2 regions of the Vibrio pomeroyi genome follow, and region 1 is predicted to be linked to the other one. Evidence: predicted binding sites of a transcription regulator. Region 1 holds the regulator's gene; the other holds the start of a gene.
The links. The regulator MetJ, encoded in region 1, represses methionine synthesis genes. The targets are predictions, from matches to a motif close to TTAGACNTNTANANGTCTAA.
Positions count from the first base shown of each region.

Region 2: OCV12_RS06570 (MetQ/NlpA family ABC transporter substrate-binding protein) is a predicted target of MetJ. The motif match lies at 6,136-6,155, and genes of this name have one in related genera.

Region 1 is NZ_AP025506.1:3,347,557-3,359,630, reverse strand. It holds gene rpmE (50S ribosomal protein L31) at 258-476, shown strand; gene OCV12_RS14905 (malic enzyme-like NAD(P)-binding protein) at 810-2,099, shown strand; gene metJ (met regulon transcriptional regulator MetJ) at 2,273-2,593, opposite strand; gene OCV12_RS14895 (O-succinylhomoserine (thiol)-lyase) at 2,802-3,983, shown strand; gene OCV12_RS14890 (bifunctional aspartate kinase/homoserine dehydrogenase II) at 3,986-6,397, shown strand; gene metF (methylenetetrahydrofolate reductase) at 6,674-7,573, shown strand; gene OCV12_RS14880 (PadR family transcriptional regulator) at 7,725-8,264, opposite strand; gene ppc (phosphoenolpyruvate carboxylase) at 8,614-11,250, opposite strand; gene argE (acetylornithine deacetylase) at 11,502-12,074, opposite strand, start outside.
Region 2 is NZ_AP025506.1:1,474,019-1,486,092, forward strand. It holds gene OCV12_RS06530 (patatin-like phospholipase family protein) at 1-847, shown strand, start outside; gene OCV12_RS06535 (hypothetical protein) at 863-1,216, shown strand; gene folM (dihydromonapterin reductase) at 1,278-1,994, opposite strand; gene folE (GTP cyclohydrolase I FolE) at 1,991-2,629, opposite strand; gene folX (dihydroneopterin triphosphate 2'-epimerase) at 2,640-3,017, opposite strand; gene folK (2-amino-4-hydroxy-6-hydroxymethyldihydropteridine diphosphokinase) at 3,104-3,601, opposite strand; gene OCV12_RS06560 (cytosolic protein) at 3,940-4,278, shown strand; gene OCV12_RS06565 (haloacid dehalogenase type II) at 4,420-5,100, opposite strand; gene OCV12_RS06570 (MetQ/NlpA family ABC transporter substrate-binding protein) at 5,302-6,105, opposite strand; gene OCV12_RS06575 (dienelactone hydrolase family protein) at 6,314-7,222, opposite strand; gene OCV12_RS06580 (type II secretion system protein) at 7,566-8,192, shown strand; partial or broken gene OCV12_RS06585 (Lrp/AsnC family transcriptional regulator) at 8,204-8,290, opposite strand; gene OCV12_RS06590 (chromosome partitioning protein ParA) at 8,523-9,122, shown strand; partial or broken gene OCV12_RS06595 (hypothetical protein) at 9,139-10,637, shown strand; gene OCV12_RS06600 (Lrp/AsnC family transcriptional regulator) at 10,740-11,195, opposite strand; gene OCV12_RS06605 (PLP-dependent transferase) at 11,328-12,074, shown strand, end outside.

The DNA.
Region 1 (12,074 bases):
GCAAGCTAACGCACGAAGGCAGCTATCATCCCCAAATTTCAATTAACACTTCTGCTGAAAAAGGAAATAAAGACACAATTGGTGAAAAATGTATCAAATCAGTTGATCCTGCCTTATAGATTCATTACTATACTGCGCCTTAAAGGTATGGCTTCGTCACTCTTTTGTGCGAATGCGGTGTCTTTATTTCTTTTTTAAACTACGTGTGGTGTGCGGCTTAGAATCGTATAGCGACACGGCCTACTTGAGGTTATCCCATGAAAGCTGGAATCCACCCAGAATACAAAGCAGTTACTGCTACTTGTTCTTGCGGCAACACATTTGAGTTCAACTCAACGCTAGCAAAAGAATCAATCCACCTAGACGTATGTGACAAATGTCACCCGTTCTACACTGGTAAGCAACGTATCGTAGATACTGGCGGCCGTGTTGATCGCTTCAACAAGCGTTTCGGTGCTCTTTCTAGCAAGAAGTAATTCTCGCTATTTAGACATAAAAAGGACACTTCGGTGTCCTTTTTTGTTGCCTGCAATTTGTAAAATCACTGACTTCCATCCAAGTATCCATCTCACTTAACGATAAGTTGCCTCTTTATTCTATTGCAGGGCAATTCCTTGCTTATCATTCACCACTAAAATTCCGCACGAAAGTTCAACAAGCGATAGTAATTTCAACTGCTCACTGGTCTTATTAGTAGTGAAATCTCGTTTTTTAATGAGACAGAGGCTTCAACCACCTAGGAACTTTGAAGTACATCCATTAACATGAACAAGATCCCCCAAATAATAATATCCTAGGAACCTACACCTATGTCTGAAGACAGCAGCCAAGCTCAATCCTCTCAAGAATTATCGCCTCAAGAACAATTCCGTCAGCAAGCTCTTGATTATCATGAGTTCCCGATTCCAGGCAAAATTGCCGTAGAACTGACGAAGCCTGCAAACTCTGCAGAAGACCTAGCACTTGCATACAGCCCAGGCGTGGCTGAGCCTGTTCGCGAGATCGCACAGAACGTTGATAACGTCTATAAGTACACAGGTAAAGGCAACATGGTTGCTGTTATCTCTAACGGTACAGCGATTCTTGGCCTAGGTAACCTTGGTCCTATTGCTTCTAAACCAGTAATGGAAGGCAAAGCGCTACTGTTTAAGCGTTTTGCTGGTTTAGATTCTATCGATATTGAAGTAAAACACCGCACAATCGATGAGTTCGTTGATACAGTTGCGAACATTGCAGATACATTCGGCGGTATTAACCTAGAAGACATCAAAGCACCAGACTGTTTTGAGATTGAACGTCGTCTGATTGAGCGTTGTGATGTACCAGTATTCCACGATGACCAACACGGTACAGCGATTGTAACAGCAGCAGGTATGCTGAACGCGATCGAGCTTCAAGGTAAGAAGCTAGAAGAGTGTAAGATCGTTTGTCTAGGTGCTGGCGCAGCAGCGGTTGCATGTATGGAACTACTGATTAAGTGTGGCGCTCAGCGTGAGAAGATCTACATGCTGGACCGTAAAGGTGTGATCCACACTCGTCGTGACGACCTAAACGAATACAAAGAGCTGTTCGCAAACAACACTGATAAGCGCACGCTTGAAGATGTTATCGAAGGCGCTGATCTATTCTTGGGTGTATCGGGTCCTAACCTGCTTCCAGCTGAAGCACTAACGCTGATGGCTGATAAGCCAGTTGTGTTTGCATGTTCAAACCCAGATCCAGAGATCAAGCCAGAGCTTGCTCACGAAGTTCGTTCTGACCTTATCATGGGTACAGGCCGTAGTGATTACCCTAACCAAGTAAACAACGTACTTTGTTTCCCATTCATTTTCCGTGGTGCACTAGATGTGCGTGCAAGCGAAATTAATGACGAAATGAAGTTGGCGGCGGTTAAAGCGATTCGTGAACTGGCGAAAGAAGAAGTTCCGGCTGAAGTACTGGCAGCGGCGGGTGAAACTGCACTGGAATTTGGTAAAGGCTACATCATTCCTAAGCCAATGGATCCACGTCTACTTCCTCGCGTAGCGAAAGCAGTAGCAGAAGCGGCTGTTGAGTCTGGCGTAGCTCGTATCGAGATGCCTGCTAACTATATGGCTTAATAGCTTTTTATAGCTGCTGCTCTATTGAGCGCAAAAGAATAATAAAACCGACTCATCTGAAGTCGGTTTTTTTATGTCTATCATTCACAGCGCAGTCATAAAAACAATGCACGATGTGATCAATAGGGTTCAGCTAGAGCGAATCAATAATGAAGGCAGTGACTGAGTTGTTTTTATTCTTCGTCAAACGCTTCGAACTCGATACCCATCTCTGTCATCAGTTTTTTCACTTCAGCAGGAATATCGTCTGGGCGGTCTTTACGAAGGTCTTCATCCGTTGGTAGTGGTTGGCCTGTGTACGCATGTAGAAAGGCTTCGCACAGTAGCTCACTGTTTGTTGCATGGCGTAGGTTGTTAATCTGGCGGCGAGTGCGCTCGTCAGTTAGAACCTTTAACACTTTTAGAGGGATAGAAACTGTAATTTTCTTTACTTGTTCGCTTTTCTTTCCATGCTCAGCATATGGGCTTATGTATTCACCATTCCAGTCGGCCATTGCGTACCTTCATCACTTTAGTTGTTAGAATAAATTAATAGTGGTGATTTTAGCGGGATTTACCGCCATAAGCAAAGACATATAGACGTCTAGAAGTGTTGACGTCTCACGTTTATGAAAGTAAAGTGAATAACATATATCTAACACAGCCGCAAAATGCCGACAAGCTGCTGTGATTCTCAGACGCAAAACTTGTAAGGAAGCACCTATGAGCAGCCGGAAGCCAGCAACAATCGCAGTACGTACTGGTATCGAGTCAGACACGCAACACCATGCCGTTGTCCCACCAATTTATCTTTCGACTAACTATGGGTTTCCCGCTTTTGGTGAAGTGCCAAAGTACGATTACACCCGTTCTGGTAACCCCAACCGCGGTTTATTAGAAACGGCACTGTTTGAGCTTGAATCGGGCAAAGGCGCGGTGGTCACTAACTGTGGCACCTCGGCGCTAAACTTATGGGTTTCTGCTTTCTTAGGCGGCGATGATCTTATTATCGCACCACACGACTGCTACGGCGGTACTTACCGTCTGTTTAACACTCGCTCACTCAAAGGTGACTTCAAAGTTCTGTTCGTTGATCAATCGGATCAAACGGCACTGGATGCGGCGATCGCGCTTAAGCCAAAGTTGATCTTAATTGAAACACCATCGAATCCTTTGGTTCGTGTGGTTGATATTGCAGAAACTTGTCGTAAAGCGAAAGAGGTTGGTGCTCTGGTTGCTGTCGACAACACGTTTTTGACACCGGTGTTCCAAAAGCCTTTAGAACTGGGTGCGGATTTTGTTATCCACTCAACCACAAAGTACATCAACGGACACTCGGACGTTATTGGTGGCGTTGTTGTCACCAAAACGGAAGAGCACGCTGAAGAGCTAGCGTGGTGGGGTAACTGTATTGGTGCGACCGGCACACCATTTGATAGCTACATGACTCTACGTGGTATTCGTACGCTAGGTGCGCGTATGCGAGTTCACGAAGAGAGTTCACGTGAAATTCTGGCGTCTCTGCAGCAACAAGATCTCGTCGGCACGATTTACCACCCAAGCCTTCCTGAACATCCGGGTCATGATATCGCGAAGAAGCAGCAGTCTGGCTTTGGCTCAATGCTGAGCTTCGAGTTTGCAGGCTCATTCGAGGCGCTTAAGTACTTTGTTGATAAGTTAGAGCTGTTCTCTTTAGCGGAATCTCTGGGTGGTGTGGAAAGCTTAATCTGCCACCCTGCGTCAATGACTCACCGTGCGATGGGCGAAGAAGCACTGGCAGAGGCGGGCGTTTCTCAACAGTTACTGCGTCTTTCTGTTGGTCTTGAAGATGCAGAAGACTTGATTGATGACCTCAAGCAAGCGTTTGAAAAGACACAAGGCTTTATCGCTGAAGGGGAGGGTTAATAATGGCAACCTTTCGCCAGCTACACAAATTTGGTGGCAGCAGCTTAGCGAATCCTGAGTGTTACCAGCGCGTGGTCAACATTCTTAGAGAATACTCATCAGCCACTGACTTGGTCGTGGTATCGGCAGCGGGTAAAACAACCAACCGCTTGATTGAGTTTGTTGAAGCGCTCGACAAAGATGGTCGTATTGCCCATGAATGTTTGCAAGCACTTCGTCAGTTCCAACTTGAGCTGATTGAAGCACTGCTTGAAGGTGAGTCTGCGGCTCAGCTAACGGCCACCATTCAACAAGAATTTACCGCTTTGGGTGAGCTAACGGCTCCTCTAAGCGAAGCGCAAAAAGCACAAGTGCTAGGACACGGTGAAGTTTGGTCTTCACGTCTATTAGCTGCTTTGTTGTGTCAACATGATTTACAAGCGGTTGCTCAAGATGCACGTGCCTTTTTGCGTGCAGAAGTGGGCGCTCAACCTGAAGTTGACCGCGCACGCTCTTACCCTCTGATTAAAGAAGCTTTGGCGCAGCATGCACATTGCCGCGTGGTGATTACTGGCTTTATGGCTCAAAACACTGAGGGTGAAACGGTTCTACTCGGCCGTAACGGCTCGGATTACTCTGCAACTGTGATTGGAGCATTGGCTGAGGTTGAACGCGTAACGATTTGGAGTGACGTAGCTGGTGTATACAGCGCAGACCCTCGTTTGGTCTCGGATGCGTGTTTATTGCCTCTGCTTCGTCTTGATGAAGCGAGTGAATTAGCTCGTTTAGCGGCTCCAGTGCTTCACAGTCGAACGCTACAGCCTGTGGCTCAAAGTGCTATGGACTTAAGTTTACGCTGCAGCTATCAGCCTGAGGCGGGCTCTACACAGATAGAGCGTGTATTGGCATCGGGTCGTGGCGCAAAAATTATCACATCTTTGGATGAAGTGCTTATCGTGCAGCTGACCTTTGGTCATGGGCATGACTTTGACCGTCTAGAGAGTGAAGTGCTTGAAGGGCTTAAGCGTGCTCAACTCGAGCCGCTTGCTTATGAGCTTGAACCGGATCAGCACTGTTTGCGCCTTGCTTACACAGAAGAGATCGCTGGTGGCGCTTTAGAATATCTACAAGATCACGCGATTGAAGCTGAGATTAAGCTTAAAGAGGGTTTCTCTTTGATTGCTGCCGTGGGTGCTGGCGTGACTAAGAACCCGAACCACTGTTACGGTTTCTACCAACAACTTAAGAGCTCGCCGGTTGAATTCATCTCAGAAGCTAACTCTGGCTTGAGCTTAGTGGCAGTGATTCGCAAGAGTGAAACATCAAGCCTAGTGAAAGGTATTCACTCTCAACTATTCCAAGCGCAGAAGCGTGTTGCGATTGCTTTATGTGGCAAGGGCAATATTGGTTCAAGCTGGTTAAGCCTGTTTGCTGAGCAAAAAGCGGAACTTGAAAAGCGTCGTGGAATGAACTTTGAATTAGTAGCCGTGGTTGATAGCCAAACCTATTGGTTCGATGACCAAGGCATAGATGCGACTTCGGTAGGTAAGCGCTTTGACGACGAAGCGATTGCCAACAATGGTAACGACTGGTTAGAGCGTTTAGGCTCTATTCAAGGTTATGACGAAGCAGTGGTTCTCGATGTGACTGCGAGCCCTGTACTTGCGGCAAAATATCTGCAAATCGCGCAACAAGGCATTCACCTGATTTCGGCGAACAAGGTGGCAGGCTCTGCATCAAGCGAGTACTACCATCAGGTACAAGATGCCTTCGCGAAGATCAGCCGTCATTGGTTGTACAACGCGACTGTCGGTGCCGGCTTACCGATTAACCACACGGTACGTGACTTACGTGAAAGTGGCGATGACATTATTGCGTTGTCTGGCATTTTCTCGGGCACGCTGTCTTGGTTGTTCCAACAGTTTGATGGCACCGTGCCGTTCAGCGAGTTGGTTGACTTAGCATGGCAACAAGGCCTGACTGAACCTGACCCTCGTGCTGACCTAGATGGTTCAGACGTGATGCGTAAGCTGGTGATTCTGGCGCGTGAATCGGGTTTAGACATCGAGCCTGAAAACGTAAAAGTGGAATCATTGGTACCTGAAGAGTTGCAAGATCTGTCGGTAGATGACTTCTTTGATAAGGCTTCTGTGTTAAGCGAAGAGTTGGCTGAGCGTTTAGAGAAAGCGCACTCTCAACAGAAGGTACTGCGTTACGTAGCGCGTTTAGAGAAGAATGGTAAGGCAACCGTAGGCGTTGAAGCCCTATCTAAAGAACACGCCCTAGCAAACTTGCTGCCTTGCGATAACATCTTTGCGATTGAGAGCAAATGGTACAAAGATAATCCATTGGTTATTCGTGGCCCGGGTGCCGGTCGAGAAGTAACGGCAGGTGCAATTCAATCAGACCTAAACAGAATGTCTAGTCTGTTCTGATACTCAGATCAATTGTTTTAGTACGTAAATAGCATACTATTCACTAAGATAAATAAGGCTGAAAGCACGATGTGTTTTTCAGCCTTTTTTCTACATTATTTCTGCTTTGCGAGCCATCTAACTACTTGAGTTTTACTCACGATCTACTTGAGAAAAATTCATAATGGATCTGTTGACATTAAATCGTATTCAATACATTCTACAGACATATAGACGTCTAAACGTCGTTTAAGGATTTGAGATTTTAGTGGTCGCTTTTGCCACAGGGAGAGTAAGATGGGATACACACACGCTAGTCATATCGACGCTTTAAATCAGAATATCGCTGAGCTTTCTGACAACATCAATGTGTCATTTGAGTTTTTTCCACCAAGCAGTGAGAAGATGGAAGAGACCCTGTGGAATTCTGTTCACCGTCTTAAAACACTTCAGCCAAAATTTGTATCAGTAACCTACGGTGCAAACTCGGGTGAACGTGATCGTACCCACTCAATCATTAAAGAAATCAAAAACCAAACAGGTCTAGTCGCAGCGCCACACCTAACGTGTATTGATGCTAGCCGCGAAGAGCTGATTCAAATCGCCGACGATTACTGGGCTAATGGTATCGAGAGCATTGTTGCTCTACGTGGTGATATTCCAGCAGGCGGCGGCGCGCCAGAGATGTACGCATCTGACCTAGTTGAGCTGCTTAAATCTCGTCACGACTTTGATATCTCAGTGGCGGCATTTCCAGAAGTTCACCCTGAAGCAAAAAGCGCTCAATCGGATCTTATTAACCTAAAACGTAAAGTAGATGCCGGTGCTAACCGTGCCATCACTCAGTTCTTCTTTGATGTAGAGAGCTACCTACGCTTTCGTGACCGTTGTGTGGCGGCTGGCGTTGATGTTGAGATTGTACCGGGTATCCTGCCAGTTTCTAACTTCAAGCAAGCATCTCGCTTTGCTGCGATGAACAACGTAAAAGTGCCGGGTTGGATGGCAAAGCAGTTTGAAGGTTTGGATGATGATCCAACGACTCGTCAGCTTGTTGGTGCTAGCCAAGCGATTGACATGGTTCGTACACTGAGCCGCGAAGGTGTGAAAGACTTCCACTTCTACACGCTAAACCGTGCAGAAATGACTTACGCACTTTGCCACACATTAGGTGTTCGTCCGCAAGTCGCTGCGCTTTAAGCAAAGTCTAGAAGTAAAGCCTAAGCGCTTGTGAAAAGCCTCTGGCTGTAAAATTTCAAATCCTATAGATACAAAAAAGGCTTGGACTCTAAGAGTTCAAGCCTTTTGCTTTTCTAGCTTCTAGCTTCTAGCTTCTAGCTTCTAGCTTAACTTAAGCAAGAGCGCCAAGTTCAAGCAGTACTTCTTCAGCCCATACAATCCATGCTTCACGGATAAGTAGGTTACGACGAAGAGTAAGACGCTCAAGGCGTGCTTGCTTGTCTAGTGTTGATGGCGTTGCGTAGTAAGCCGCTTCGATTTCACGGTAGTGAGAAACCAGTTTGCGAGACTCTTCTACTAGCTCAGCAAGTTGTACACGGTAAGCGTCAGAAGGTTGTACAGCACAAGCCATTAGCTTAGCTGAGAACTCGTCACGAACGGTTGGGTGTGCAGTTGGTTGTTCAAACCATTCACCTAGCGCGCCACGGCCAGCATCAGTGATAGAGTAAACTTTACGATCAGGTTTGCCTTCTTGAGGCTCAAGCACGCAAGTTACCTGGTCGTTCTGAGCCATTTTATTTAGCTCGCGGTAAACTTGTTGGTGGCTAGCTTTCCAGAAGTAACCAATGCTTGCGGAGAATTCTTTTGTGATATCGTAACCAGTAGCATCGCGTGTACTTAAAACGGTTAGAATTACGTGTGGTAATGACATGTCTGAAATCCAAATGGTAAACAGTAAACAAATACTTAAACAACAAGTGTGCTTCTAATGGCACGTTATATTGGTTATGTCTAAGTAGCACCAACTCATCGGTTGGTTATGTCACCTTACAAAGCCGTTTATCACCTAGGTTGACCAGTTTATTGGTCAAGATGCTGCAGATTATTTTTTTGGAGTGTTTCCGCAGCGGAGCAGTAGTATATCTAAATAATAAGCATAAAGTAGAATACATGGACAAAATAACCCAAAAAACTGACAAAAAACTCAGTATTGCTTATTTTGTGAAATAAAAAGGTCGCACTAGGCGACCTTTTGTCTATTGTATAGTAGGAATCACTAATTAACCAGTGTTTCGCATGCCTGCTGCAATGCCTGCAATCGTCACCATTAGCGCTTCTTCAAGCTCTGCTGGTGGTGTTTCACACTTACGAGTACGGTAAAGCAGCTCAGCTTGAAGCATGTTTAGTGGCTCAACGTAGATGTTACGTAGGCGGATTGACTCAAGTCCCCAAGGGTCGCTCTGCATTAGGTTCTCGTTGTTCTCAACATTTAGCACGGCTTTGATGTCTTTTTGCAGTTGTTCGCGCAGCAATTCACCTAACGGCAATAGCTCTTCATCAACAAGACGTTGGTCGTAGTACTTAGCGATTTCCATGTTGCACTTCGAGTACACCATTTCCAACATACCCAGACGGGTAGAGAAGAACGGCCACTCACGACACATCTCTTCAAGAAGGGCTTGATGGCCTTGGTCTACTGAGTATTGAATCGCTTCACCAGCGCCTAGCCATGCCGGAAGTACCAAACGGTTTTGGCTCCAAGAGAAGATCCATGGAATCGCACGTAGGCTTTCTACGCCGCCGTTCGGGTTACGTTTAGCAGGGCGAGAACCAAGAGGCAGTTTGCCTAGCTCCAGTTCAGGTGTCGCTTGACGGAAGTAAGGTACGAATTTTTCTTCGCCACGAACCACGTTACGGTAAGCCTCACAAGAGACTTGAGACAGCACTTCCATTAGGTCGCGCCACTCTTGTTTTGGCTCCGGTGGCGGCAGAAGGTTTGCTTCTAGAATCGCACTTGCGTAAAGGTTGAAGCTGTTTACAGCAACGTCTGGTAAGCCAAGCTTAAAGCGGATCATTTCGCCTTGCTCAGTTACACGTAAACCGCCTTTCAAGCTCTTAGGTGGCTGAGAAAGAAGAGCAGCGTGCGCTGGCGCACCACCACGACCAACCGTACCGCCACGACCGTGGAATAGAGTCAGTTCAATGCCTTCTTCATCACAAACCTTAACCAGCTTATCCATTGCATCGTATTGAGCCCAACCTGCAGACATTACGCCGGCATCTTTCGCTGAGTCAGAGTATCCGATCATCACCATCTGGTGGTTCTGGATAAAGCCACGGTACAAGTCGATGCTCATCAGCTGTTTCATTACCGCTTCTGAGTTGTTCAAGTCGTCTAGCGTTTCGAACAGTGGACATACGTCCATGCGGTATGGGCAGCCACATTCTTGCAGTAGCAAGTGAACAGCCAGTACATCTGATGCTGTACGAGCCATAGAAATTACGTAAGCACCGAAGGCTTCACGAGGTTGGGCTGCAATGACCTTACAGGTGTCTAAAACCTCTTTAACCTGTTCAGATGGCTCCCAATCGCGAGGAAGTAATGGACGCTTAGAGCTTAATTCATTGGTTAAGAAAGCAATCTTGTCTTGCTCGCTCCATTGGTCGTAATCGCCAATGCCTAGGTAGCGAGTCAGTTCAGACAGTACATCTGAGTGACGAGTACTTTCTTGACGAACATCGAGACGCACTAGGTGCACACCGAACGCTTTTAGGCGGCGTAGGGTATCAAGCAGAGAACCGTCTGCGATTACGCCCATGCCACATTCGTGCAGCGATTGGTAACACGCGTAAAGCGGAGTCCAAAGTTGGTCGATGTTCTGTAGTGTTTCTTTCTTCGGAACCTCAGTGTCATGCAGTTTTGCATCCAGCACTTCTAGCGTGTTGTTCAGCAGAGTGCGTAGGTTCTTCAGGATTGCACGGTAAGCTTCGTGCTCATCGCCTGCTAGATCACGAACCGCATCATTACACTTAGTCATCGACAGTTCGGTAATTAGTTCGTTTACGTCGCCTAGGTAAAGATCAGCAGCTTTCCAGCGAGATAGGCGCAACACTTCTTTAGTGATGGTGTGCGTTACGAATGGGTTACCATCGCGGTCACCGCCCATCCAAGATGAGAAGTGTACTGGGCGAGCATCGATCGGCAGGCCTTCACCAAGATAACCTTTAAGTCGGCCATCCATTTCACGTAGGAAGTCAGGCACGGCTTCCCATAGAGAGTTTTCTACAACCGCAAAGCCCCACTTAGCTTCATCAAGTGGTGTTGGGCGTTGCTGACGAATCACATCAGAGTGCCAACCTTGAGCGATAAGTTGCTCTAGGCGACGTTCGGTTTTCACGCGCTCTTTGTGTGATAGGTCGCTTAATTCTAATTTAGACAGACACTCGTTGATCTTAACTAGCTTGTTGATCATGGTGCGACGAGTGATTTCTGTTGGGTGTGCAGTCAGAACGAGTTCAATGTTCAGGTCGCGAACGGCTTGAGCCGCGTCTAGCTTGCTGATGTCATTCTGGTTTAATTTGGAAAATAGAGATTGCAGCACGTCTGGTTCGCAAACATGCTCCTCACAGTGGCGAGATATGGTGTGGTACTGCTCTGCCATGTTGGTGAGGTTGAGAAATTGGTTAAATGCACGAGCAACAGGAGTGAGTTGTTCGTTCGGCAGGTTTTTGATTTCTTCAACTAGGCTGTCACGGTCAGCCTTGTTGCCTGCGCGGGCGGATTTGGAAAGTTTACGGATAGTTTCCACTTTCTCTAAGATAACGTCACCATGTGCATCTTGGATTGTGTTACCTAGCAAGCGTCCCAGCATGCTTACGTTACTCTTGAGAGCGGCGTATTTCTCGTTCATTGTCATCCTGCCTCGTAAAAAAATTACATCCATTGTTCCTTGTTAAGTACACAATCTAGCGAAAACTGCTGTATCTAGTCAAATAAAGCATTCTAAGTTTGCAATTATTAGTTTTCGAAATGCGGGAGAAGTAAATTTTCCAAGACTTCGGAATAAAGTGAAATTTAATTACAAGATCAGGCTTTGGCAGAGATAACAGAATAAAAGCCACCTTTATGGGCGGCTTTTATAAAAAAATATCGAAAGGGTAGCAATAACTAGAAACAATATTTACGGATGGATTTACTCAGAACATCAATCGTTGGATCGATAAAATCGAAGCTTAAGAACTCATCCGGTTGGTGAGCTTGGTCGATTGAGCCAGGCCCCAAAACTAAGGTTGGGCAAAGCTCTTGAAGGAAAGGTGCTTCAGTACAGTAGTTCACGGTTTGCGATTCAGTTTCGCAAACGGATTCCATGCCACCGATAAATGGATGGTCGTGTTGGCACTCGTAACCCGGGATAGGTTCGTGCAGTGGCGTAATTTCAATTCTGCCCGGCCATTTTGCTTCAACTTCTTTGAGTGCGCTGCGCAGCATGTTATCCAAGCCATCTAAGCTGATACCCGGTAAAGGACGCACATCGTAGTGCAGTTCACAGCAACCACAAATACGGTTAGCGCTGTCGCCACCGTGAATATGACCAAGGTTTAGAGTAGGGCTTGGAATTGCAAACCCCGGGTGATGGTACTCTTTGACTAACTTGTCACGCAGTTGCATTAACGCAAACAACACTTCATGCATGATTTCGATGGCGTTGACGCCTAACGCTGGATCAGAAGAGTGACCTGA
Region 2 (12,074 bases), 1.8 Mb from region 1:
GGGTAGTGGTGGCGCGAGAGGCTTGGTTCACGTTGGTATCATCCGTTGGCTGATTGAGCATGGCTATGAAATAAAATCCATCTCTGGCTGTTCAATTGGTGCACTTATTGGCGGTGTCTACGCTGCGGGTAAGTTGGATGAATTTGAAGAGTGGGTGACCAGTATCGACCAAGGTGATATGGCGATGTTGTTGGACTTTTCATGGCAATCGAGTGGTATGTTCAAAGGCGATAAGATCATCGATACACTGCGCGGGCTGATCGGCGAGACTTCAATTGAAGATTTGCCTATCCCTTATACCGCAGTTGCCGCCAACGTCGCCGATGAAAAAGAGGTTTGGCTGCAATCAGGCTCTCTGTTTGATGCTATTCGTGCTTCTATCTCCTTGCCATTGTTCTTTACGCCTCATGTCATTAATGGCGAAGAATTGATTGATGGCGGGGTACTCAATCCTGTACCGATTGCGCCTACCTTCGGAGATAAAACAGACTTTACTCTGGCGGTGAACTTAGGGGGTGAACCTGAATTGGTTAAACAGGAAGTGACACCGATTTCCCTACCAACAAAAGAGAGTAACCTGCATGAGAAGGTGGTTCATTTTATCGATAACCTCGGTAGCAGTGTAAAAAGCAAAATGAGCTTCAATTTTGCGGCCTATGACATTGCCAACCAAGCGTTTGATGCAATGCAATCGACCATTGCTCGCCAAAAATTAGCCGCGTATCCTGCCGATATTACTCTTGAGCTCCCACGCAATGCTTGTGGCACCTTAGAGTTTGATCGCTCACAAGAGATGATAGACAGAGGCTACCATTTGGCACAGGCTAAACTGGGCAATCGACTTTAATGTATTTGCTGCTGAATGAGAGTATTTATGGAAACTGAACTAAAAGCTCTGGTCACAAACAAAGATGTCATCGTGCTCACCAGCTCAGAAGCAGCTGCCGTATCTTGGCTGATTAATTGTTATCAAGAGAACGCAGATATCCAGATTATCGAGAAAGCACATCAGTTAGATACTGAAGCGGTTTTGGCGCAATGCAGAAACAGTCTGAGCGAAAGTAAAAAGGTCATCCTTACCGCGCAGTTTCGGAGCCAACTGCCTATCATCAATCTCGCATCACTGTGTAATGAGAAGCGCAAATCATTGATCAATATTGAATTGTCCGGTTGGGATGAAGAAAATAGCCTTCCCCAATCTTATAGCTGTTTCTAGGTTATAGCAGTTTCTAGCTTATAGCGGTTTCTAGGTTGAGTAAGCCCACAATACATGGGCTTCACTTCAAATGCCTACCGCCATCAAGGTGTAAGGTTCTTCCTGTCATGTAGTGGCTGGCCAACATAAACTTGATGCCATCTATTATTTCCTCAAAGCCCGCTTCTGCGGGGATCAGAGCTTTTTGTAGCGCTTTGGTTTTGTATGCCTCGTCGTCATGGTCATTGAACTTAATCATGGCTGGAGAGATGGTATTTACTTTCACCTTGGGAGCCAACATTGCTGAGAACGACAGCGTCAGGTTGTTGAGCGCAGCCTTACTGGCGGCGTAAGCGATGTGTTTTTTACTGCCTTTTTCCGCAACGTAATCGCTGATATGAATGATGTCTGAAGTTTGCTCGCCATACATCAGTTGGTCTTTGAGTGTTAAGTTGACTAGATAAGGCACAGTCGCGTGTATCGTCATCATCTGATGCATGATGTGTGAGGCATTTTCACTGGGATCTTTCTTGTTCTCAGGTTTCCAGTCGGAAGCGTTGTGTATGACCGCTCTGAGTTTCTTATATTCTTGGCCAACATAATGAAGAAATTCTTCTAGGCTGCTTTGTTGATAAAAGTCTACTTGCTGCAAGTCGGCGCCACTGTCGCGCAAGAATTGCAGTTGAGGATAGTCGCTTCGGTAGGTGCCAACCACGTTGTATCCATCCGCTAAAAATTGCTGTGCCAGTGCGAAGCCGAGTCGCTTTCCCACGCCGGTTATTAGTATCGTTTCACTCATCGTAAAAACTCAGCTCTGGTTTGAGGGTTAGTTTTGAAAATACCACCAAGCGCGGTTGTTGAGGTTTCAGAGTTTGCATCCATCACGCCTCTGGATTTAACGCAATAGTGGGTTGCTTTAATCGTCACAGCCACGTTTTCTGTTTCAACCAGAGTTTGAATCGCAACTAAGATCTGTTGGGTAAGACGTTCTTGTACCTGAGGACGTTGAGCAAAGAACCGAACGATACGGTTTATTTTAGACAGCCCAAGGATCTTGTTTTCGGGGATGTATGCCACTTCCGCTGAACCATCGATGGTGATGAAGTGATGTTCGCACGTCGAGGTTAGGTCAATGTCCGATACCTTAACCATTTCATCAACGGACATTTTGTTGTCTATAACGCTGATCTTTGGAAAGTTGTTGTAATCGAGCCCTGAGAAGATCTCGTGTACGTACATCTTCGCAATGCGATGAGGTGTTTCAGCAAGGCTATCATCAGTTAAATCTAGTCCAAGCGTACTGACCACTTCCGTTAAGAGTCCTTTGATGCGGTTGTACTTTTGGTCGGGGTTCATTTCGCTCGCTGTCATTGGGGTTTCAAGTCCTTTTGCGAGCAAAGCTTCTCTTACTTTTTCGGCTTCTATATTCAGCATGACTCTCTCCTTATGAATTCTTGTCGTTATCTGCTTCATAGCTCAGAGTGAGCGAAACAGAGTCGGCAAAACGTAGCGCATGAGGCTTATCAATTCTCACTTGAGCGTATTTCACCCATGGATGATCGATACAGATGCCGAGTACGTCGCTGGTCAATTTTTCCAAAAGCAGAAACCTTCCGGATTCAACGTGTTGAATGACCTTCTTGCAGATGTTTTTGTAGTTGAGCGCGTTGTCCACATCGTCAGAGAGACAAAGGTTGTTGGCGGGATAGTGTATTTCTGCATTGATAACGATGTCTTGCTGCTTAGACTTTTCTTCTTCGTTGAAACCGATGAAGGTTCTTAGTCTCAGGTTTGTAATGGTGATAATGGCGTTGTGATTCATAACAGTGTCCATTCCTTTGAAAGTGAAGTCAGTTACGTGCTTGTTTTAAGAAAAGATCAGTCGTTCTTTCCGCAGTAATGTGAAGGCTAAATAAAATTAAGCTCGAAAGGGATGGGTTCGGTTTTCTGGCTCAACTGCTCGAAGCTTTCCCATAGCTGCTGATATGAGATGTCTAGAGTGGGGTGGCGTTGTTGCGCGGCGATATCAACTAACGGCCTGAGTACAAAAGCGTATTCGGTGATTTCACCTCTAGGTAGCTCTACACCATCGATAACGCCGACTTGATTGCCATAAAGAAGGATGTCGATATCCATAGTGCGTGAAGCGTAGGCTTTAGTTTGACGCTTGCGATCGTTCTCTGATTCGATTTGATGCAGAACTTTAACCAGCTCTGCGACAGGTAGGTCACATTCGAACCCAACGACTAGGTTGAGGAAGTTATCTCCTTCAAACCCAACAGGTTCGCAATCGTAGAAGTTAGAAATGTGCAGCGGTGCAAAGCGGTCATTCAATGCTTTGAGAGACTGTGTGACGTGGTGTTCGCGGTTAATGTTGCTTCCGATGCTGACATAGACGTTGGCCATAGTATTTCCTTCTTGTTTAAGGAACCTATACGTCCAGCTCGCGATGAAGATCAGCTATGTATCCTCTTAAAGGTAGGAAGATAAAAGAAAATACAGTTCTACCGCAAATTTTACCTTTCTTTGAGTTCGCATAAGAGGACTTTGGGTCTAGAAAGTACCACGAGTAAAAATTCAGCCAATTAAGATTCTCGACAAAAACGCGCTTCAAGTTGGCTGAATGAATGCCAGAAATATCTAAGGATTACCGTCTTGGATAATTCAATTTCTACAACGTTCCATCTTTGATAGTGATAGAATCCCCGCATCAGAATTATCGAGAATCTAGGTATTTATAAACTATGTTTATCCATCACGTTAACGGCATCGACTGGCTGGTGATTACAGCTTTTGAAGAACTAAAACCGATGTTTATCGAAGATGCTGGTCCAATTCCATCTTACTTCTCGACTACCAGTGAATTGAGCCTGATTGATCAAGCTAAGCGTAGCTATGGGTTTTTGCCGACACTCCGCGGTGTGATCACCGATACTGGCACCTATCAAAGTAAAGATCTTGAAGAAGATTTGAACCCACAGCTTGCGTGTATCGTTGAAGGGCGTGGCCGAGTGTTTATCTATCACGGCGACTACGTGGCATTCGTGGATGAAGAGCAAACCTTCATTACTCGAATGGACTGAATATTATTCGGTAGGTTTAGACATGCTAATTGGCTATAGGTTAATCAGTTATGGATAAGCTACTTTGTAGATAAAACGAAGGCCTCGCGTGTGCGAGGCCTTTTTTGTTTGTACCGAGTCAGGAGAAAAGCTCTTGAGGTGTTACTTTTCTAAATTGTGCTTAATGATTTGTTCGACCACACCATTCATCGTTCTGCAGCTAATTTCAGGCTTCAAATACAGGGAATGATATTCAACGCCTGTGCGGTCTATGTAGGCTGCTTGTAAGCCAGCAGATAATGCACCATGAGTGTCCCAATCGTGAGTAGCCACAAGACGAAGGTTTTCGACAGGCTCTTTTAACGTTTCTGCTGCAAATCTATACACATCTGAATTTGGTTTGAAACTGCCTGTTTCTTCAACGGAAATGATAGTGTCAAAGTAATCTTCTAAGCCCGAGTTCTTGATTTGAGAAGTGATAAGGTCGAGGGATGAGTTGGAAAAAGCGACGGTTTTAAAGCCGTTGTTACGCAATTCAAGTAAAGATGCTTTGATATCATTGTGCGGTGGTAGATTGGCAAAGGAAGTTAACAAGGCACCTTTAGTTTCCGCCGTTAAATCACACTTGTACCGTTGTGCAATGGCGTCGAGCGCTGCATTCGCTAGTTCAGAAAAAGTAGACTTTACGTTTGTTGCGATGCAAACGGTTGAAGAGTGCAAAAGCTTAGAGAACCAAAGCGATAGTGCATCCTCACTGCCAAATGCCGCTTTAAATTTAGGCTGTAATGACTCCAAATTTAAAACCGTTTCGTTTATATCAAACAGTATCACTTCTTTTTTCATGCGAAGAACCCAGATTTAATAGAATTTCGTACTCACATAATCCGCTCTGGTGACCCGGTTTTCAACCTCGATTTAAGTAACTTAAGCTTTGCTCTCTAACTAGAAAAGAGGGTGGAATGAGTCATCGATGAAAACGTCACTCAAATCTGGCGTTGCTTAACGAGTAACAGGCAACGCCAAATTTAAGGTGACTTTTTTGGTCTAATTTGCGGCTTCTATAGTGCCTTTGAATGTGCTGTCTAAAAAGTCATTGATCTCTTGTGAGTGGTAAATTGAGATGATCTTTTTATACGTTTCATTGTTTTTGTCTTCTTCTCGCGCCGCCACAACCATCACGGCTAAAGGTGCGTCTTTTTTCTCTAAGTAAATGCCCTGTTTCTTAGGGTCGAGTCCAGCCGACATCACATAGTTCATGGTGATTGCTGCTGCATCTACATCGTCAAGAGAGCGGGGTAGTTGAGCGGCATCCACTTCAACAAATCGAATGTTCTTCGGGTTGTTAACAATATCGTTTAAAGATGCGTTGAAACCAGCGTTGTCTTTTAATGAAATCAGCCCAGCATCTTCAAGTAGCAATAGTCCACGCCCGCCATTCGTTGGGTCGTTTGGAATCGCGATTCGTGCGTTATCGGGGATAGAGTTAAGCGAAGTGTACTTGTTCGAGTAAACGCCCATACGCATCAAAATTGAACGTCCGATAGAAACTAACTTGCTATCGTGATTGGCATTAAAGTTATCGAGAAATGGCTGATGCTGGTAACTATTCAGCTGGATACTTCCATCGTCCAGTGCTGCGTTAGGGGTGATGTAGTCTGAGAATTCGACGAGTTCAATGTTTATCCCTTGCTTTGCTGCTTCTTTGGCAACAGCTTGTACAACTTGTGCATGTGGGCCAACTGTCGCCCCAATCTTGATGACAGCTTCGTCTTTTTTTCCACATCCTGTCACGCCGAATACGAATGCTAATGCCAACAGGGATGCTGTGATTTTTTTGTAGCGGTTCATGATAACTCCATTTAATTAACCAAAAGACGTTTGGGTGTCTGGATGTCTATATTATCTGTTTATAAAGTTGGGTCAATAGGTTTGTTAGAAGCGAAGTTAGGTTGATAAAACAAAGGCCTCGCATGTACGAGGCCTTTGGGATTTTGTTGAGTAAGGTATAGGGCAGTCACTTGAAATTTAAAGAAAACGGAAGCGGTAATCTCGCCTATCAAGAAAGCTTTTGGTTAAAGAACTCGAGCGTACGTGCCCATGCTAATTCTGCTTCTTCTTCAGCATATCGACCTGTTGAATCGTTATGGAAGCCATGATTCACACCGTCATAGATGTAAGCGGTGTAGTCTGCTCCAATCTCTTTGAGTTCTGCTTCATAGTCTGGCCAAGTTGCATTCACACGTTTATCGATTCCAGCGAATTGGATCAGTAATGGTCCTTTAACGTTCTTTCTTAAATCAGGAGCGGCAGGAGTGCCGTAAAATGGAACGCCCGCATCCAGCTGCTCTGGCATTACCGCCGCCAACATATTCACGATATAGCCACCGAAGCAAAATCCTACAGCGCCTAGTTTTCCGTTACTTTTTTCATGAGACTTCAAGAAGTTTGCAGCGGCGATAAAGTCTTCTTCGATTTTCTCTCTGGATAATGACTTTTGCATTGCTCGACCTTCATCATCATTACCTGGATACCCGCCAAGTGAATAGAGTGCATCAGGTGCAAAGGCAATAAACCCAGCGGCCGCGAGTCGTCTTGCCACATCCTTTACGTATGGATTTAAGCCTCTATTTTCATGAATGACCAATACAACAGGCGCATTACCCTCTAGCTCTTTGGGTACCACCAAGTAGCCATAGCCTTCTCCGTGTCCTTTAGGCGAAGGAAATTTCTCGTAGGTTGCTTTGATGGAAGGATCGTTGAAAGAGACTTGCTCTGCCTTCGCATAATTAGGAATTAATGCAGACGTTAATGTTGTCATGGTTAAGCCAAGCACAGCCAACCCAGATAAACGAGCCATAAACTCTCTGCGATCAATCAGGCCGTGTGCATATTCGTCGTACCAATCAAATGCTTCTTGGGGGATAGATCGAGTTGGATCTGATTGAGATTCGGTACTTTTATTCATAACTTTTCCTTGTTGTGAGTTGTTTGACCAATCAACTATAGTGGAAATGTTAAAGTATTTGAACGATCGCTCAATATCTTTTTGGCTATTTGTTATATCAAAGTACAAAAATTAGATGACAGTCAGATAAAACGGTCACTTCGGAATCAATTCCCATGTCTTAGGTTTGTTTTTTATTGGGGGGAGAATCTAGTTCTAAATTGGCCTTTAAGAACTAGGCATATTTACGGTCAATAAGGCAGTATGTTTCAATACAAAGCGTTTGATTTTACTCTGGTATAATCTTTCCCATCAGGGAAGCCTTAGCGTTATTAGAATCAATTTGATGAGAGATAAAGATTAGATGTTGAAACTTTTGCGTCAGAGAAAAAAATGGAAACTTGCAGCGTTTAGTTTGTTCATGCTTATTACCGCATTTTTTATCTACAACCAGTTTGGCAACCGTATGTCCCGTGTCGATGAGGCAAACTTTTTGATCGGGCAACTGAATACTGTGTTGGATGTCGCTGAGCAATATTCTCATGACAATGGTTCTTTGCCTCCCATCACTTCCGATACCGACACGAACTTCGGCTACTTAAACATCAATCACTTAATTGAAAATCCGGGCTTATCAACATGGCGAGGACCATACTTACCTTTTGACGATACATGGATAGGTGGCGATCAGTACATCGATCATCCAGATTACATAGCAACGCAATTACTGCTTAAGGAAAAGGGGAGTCAATGGGCTCGAGGGAGCTCCGAGACAGGTTGTAAATCGTCGTCATCAACTTGTTCTCTTACGGTTTGTATCTGGTTGGTACCAACAAAAGTGGCACAAGAAATTAATCAGATGGTTGATGGCAATACGAGCCTCGAAAGTTCTAATACGACCGGAAAAATACGTTACGACAAAGCCTTTGGTGGCGCACTGGTATGTATGATTGGCGATGACTATCCAATGCCTTCTATACAGCCCAACTAAGCCGTTACTAATTATCTCACTGGCAACTTAGTCTTTGTTTTTACCTGACCAAAGGCGAAGCTGGATTCAATAGAAGCGATATTAGGGAGGCGGGTTAGTGTATCTACGGAACAATTTGGCAGAAGCTCGTGAGAATATACTGCTAACCCACGTTCAAATCTCCCTTTTAATTGATATTTTCACCCTCTTTTGAAACACAGAAAAAGCGGAGGATAGCAACATCTAACTTCCTATTTTTGTTTGTTATGATCCTATGCAAACTCTTTATTATTCAGTGAGTTAATTTATCCGTAATCTTTGGTATCTATTTGAAATACTAGGGAAACGAAAATGAAAAATGGGTTAGTCTGCACATTAGCAATGATGTTAATTGTGGGATGCAAAGAATCGAATGAGCCAAACGCTGCTGTAGTGGAACAACCGAGTGTCATATCACACATAGAGAAAACACCTGAGCTAGTCGCAGAATTAAAGGCACAACCGACAATCGATGATCAGTTTAGGCTGCTATATGAGCACTTTGAACCCATGCTTGACCGCAGTGACTCTCTTACTGGTACGGATGCAAACAATGATGGTATCCGCGATGACATTGAGGCGTTTATCGATGCGTTAGAAGTGACCCAGCCTGTTCGAAAAGCCTTAAAACAAGAGGCTCGGCAAGCACAAGAAAGTCTCTATCACGACTGGAGTGCAAAGACTGAAACCAATATAAAGAAGGCATTAGTAATCGCTAATAAATATGGGAAGGTCATTGCTTGTAAGAAGTTTGTTGGTATACCAGTAAGAGATAGAACCAATACTGGGAGAACTATTGATGCGCTCACTTACAATACTAAAGCTCGCACCATTCTCTACTTGGCTTATAATCACATGTTAGATGGCTCAGTAAGTACGTCTCTAAAAGCAGAGGCTAAGTACTGTGAATAAGCTAACTATCTCGTTTATGATAAGTGTGTTATTACCATTTAATGTAATGGCTAACTCATGCAAAGTTGAAGGCTATACCATTGGTTTTTTTAATGGGGTGGCGACTGTAGAGAAAGACGCTAGGCGTGGTATCGATGAAATAGAATCCACTCTAGATATCAAACATTACAACGGTGAGTCTGTTGAATACCAGGTTTTCTACAACGATTCTTATATTGACGGAAGTGGCCTTAACGTATTGGCTGATTTTGCTGAAACCTTTGACCAAAGAACTTACGAGTTAGAGCAGAAACAATTCGACCGGTGGGAGGCCTTTTGGGACATTGTGAGCGGTAGGCAAAACAGCTCTATCATCCAAAAAATCAGCGCCACTTTTGATTGGTTTACTGGGTTTGTTCTCGACTTCACAAACCAAACCATCAATGCAACCATCACGAAATATTTACAAGAACTAGCCTCACTTGTTGATGCCCCCGAAACCAGCCAAACTAGAATGCAGCATCACCTTTTAAATGACTCTCTTACGTGGAAAGGAAAAAGCTCATTTACATCGCTCATTCACAAGGGAACTTATGGGTAAACGAATCATACAAGCATGTTTCATCCCAATACGGTTACAGTGCCGATAATATTCACGTTGTTCACATCGCTCCCGCTTCCCCAACCCTTAGCCCGGACAGTGATTATATTTTATCGACCTCAGATCTTGTGATTAATGGGCTGAACTTTACAGGGATAGGCAGCGTTCCGCCTCCCAATACCACGATAGCACCGAGTAAATTAGACTTTGCGGGACACGGACTCATTCCTATTTACCTCACTCACCCCAAATCCATTGAGAAAATCAAAGCGTCGGTCGATAAAGCTTTCACCTCTCTTACTAAACCTGAGATGGAAGATTTTTTGTTTAAAATTGAGTTCGATTATAGTGTTAGCTATGACGCACTTCATGATAATCCTGTTTATGAAATTGTTGACGCAAGTAAAACTGACGAATTTGGGTCTTACCTAAAGAGCCCTTCTTTTTATCTCAGCCAGAAAAATGAGTCTTGGCCTAAGAAGACGGTGGATTCTTATATACAAGATGAAGATAGGTTGCCATTTAGAGTTACGGGCAATGATGTGGCTTTATTTGATACTTGTAAAAGCCCGAACGAGGCAATGAGTGACATTCCATCGATTCCCTCACATGATACTTATATGTTCGTACAATGGCGAAATTTGAAAAGCTATGAACGAGGTACATTTAAAGATATTTGGAGGTCAAGAAAGATGACCGATAGATATGGATTGGTAGATGAAACCCCAATAGCATTTCGAGATATGGATGACTACTATTTCATTTGTGCTGGGGATGGAGACGCCATTGAACTAGAAGTAACACAACACTCTTATAATGAAGAGCAACGCCAATATTTGGCCACTCAGCATTTGTCAGGACGTTATGATGTTTCGGCACGTTATGCAGTACCTTTTCAAAGTTATCATCCTACTAATCTCTGTCAAGGTCATTGATTATTTACGTGGAGTGAATCCGGCAATCTTATTAGTGCAGCTTAAGGAGGGTGAGCTGAAGCACTCTCACACTCCTTAATCCCAAATAGCTGTGCCCTGCATTTATCTCACTGGCAGCTTAGTCTTTGTTTTTACCTGACCAAAGGCGAAGCTGGATTCAATAGACGCAATATTGGGCAGGCGAGTTAGTTGTTTGCGGATAAATTGCTCGTAGCTTTTAAGCGACTCGCTGACCACATGCAATAGATAATCGTGATTGCCTGTCATTAAAAAGCACTCCAATACTTCATCAATCACTTCAATGTGTTGCTCAAAGTCGCGCATGTTCTCTTCAGTCGGCTTTTCAAGTTTCACCAACACAAACACATTCACAGGCAAGCCACACGCTTCTTGATCAACGCTGGCGTGATAGCCGCGAATAATCCCTTGTTTCTCTAATGACCGAACTCGGCGTAAACAAGGAGAGGGCGACAGCGCCACGCGATCGGCCAACTCTTGATTAGTCAGGCGAGCGTTATTTTGCAGTTCAGCCAGTATTTTCTTATCGATCTCGTCAATTGGCATATCCCATCAATATTAGAATTTATTCGGCAATATTATTGCTCAAAGTGTATGTCTTGCTTCTCAAATAGCAATTTTTAGCACCCGCGAAAAACTAAAATTAAAGGAGGTATAACCAAGGACTGAACTATGAACACGTCAACTCAACTTAGCCCGCTGCGTAAAACCACCAAACACGAACAAGCAGAAGCCCTTGCTATTGAGCAGGCAAAGCATTTTGGTATCGACCCAAATAGTGATTACGGCGTCACGCTGATTGAACTGGCGACGACCTTGTACAAAGCTAATACCAAGACTCACGACCTTTGGGCATTGACCGTTGATGGACTTTCAGAACTCGACAAGAGTGACCGAATCGCTTGGTTTAACGCCAAACGTTTTTTGTCTTTCCAGATCGCGAAGATCCTCGACAACCTGCAAAACCCAATGCGTGCGACTTACCAATCCATTGCCACCAACAATGGTAATTTTGCCTCTAAAGGTGCGTATCCTATCTTCGATAATGTTGCTGCTATATTTTCCGCTAGCCCTGTGATTACACGCACCGCGACCTATTTGTTTGCGTGTACAGAATGGATTGAAGATGCGTTCAACGGTAAAGAACCACTGCACGATATTTACTCTCGACTGCTTAATCCAACCTCAATCTCACTGGCTAACCACATGGTTGATATTGAGGCCGGTTCTAGAGCCAATGAGTACCTCGCATGGAACTTTAACTCGGGGATGGCGGCTATTGATGGGTTGTTGAGCCATTTGCTCGGGCATGAAGACATAGTCTTGGCCTCACGCAACATCTATGGCGGTTCTTATCAGTTGTTGGAAGATTGGTTTGGCAAGCCTTCGAACTTGAATGTCGCGGTAGAGTGGGTGGAT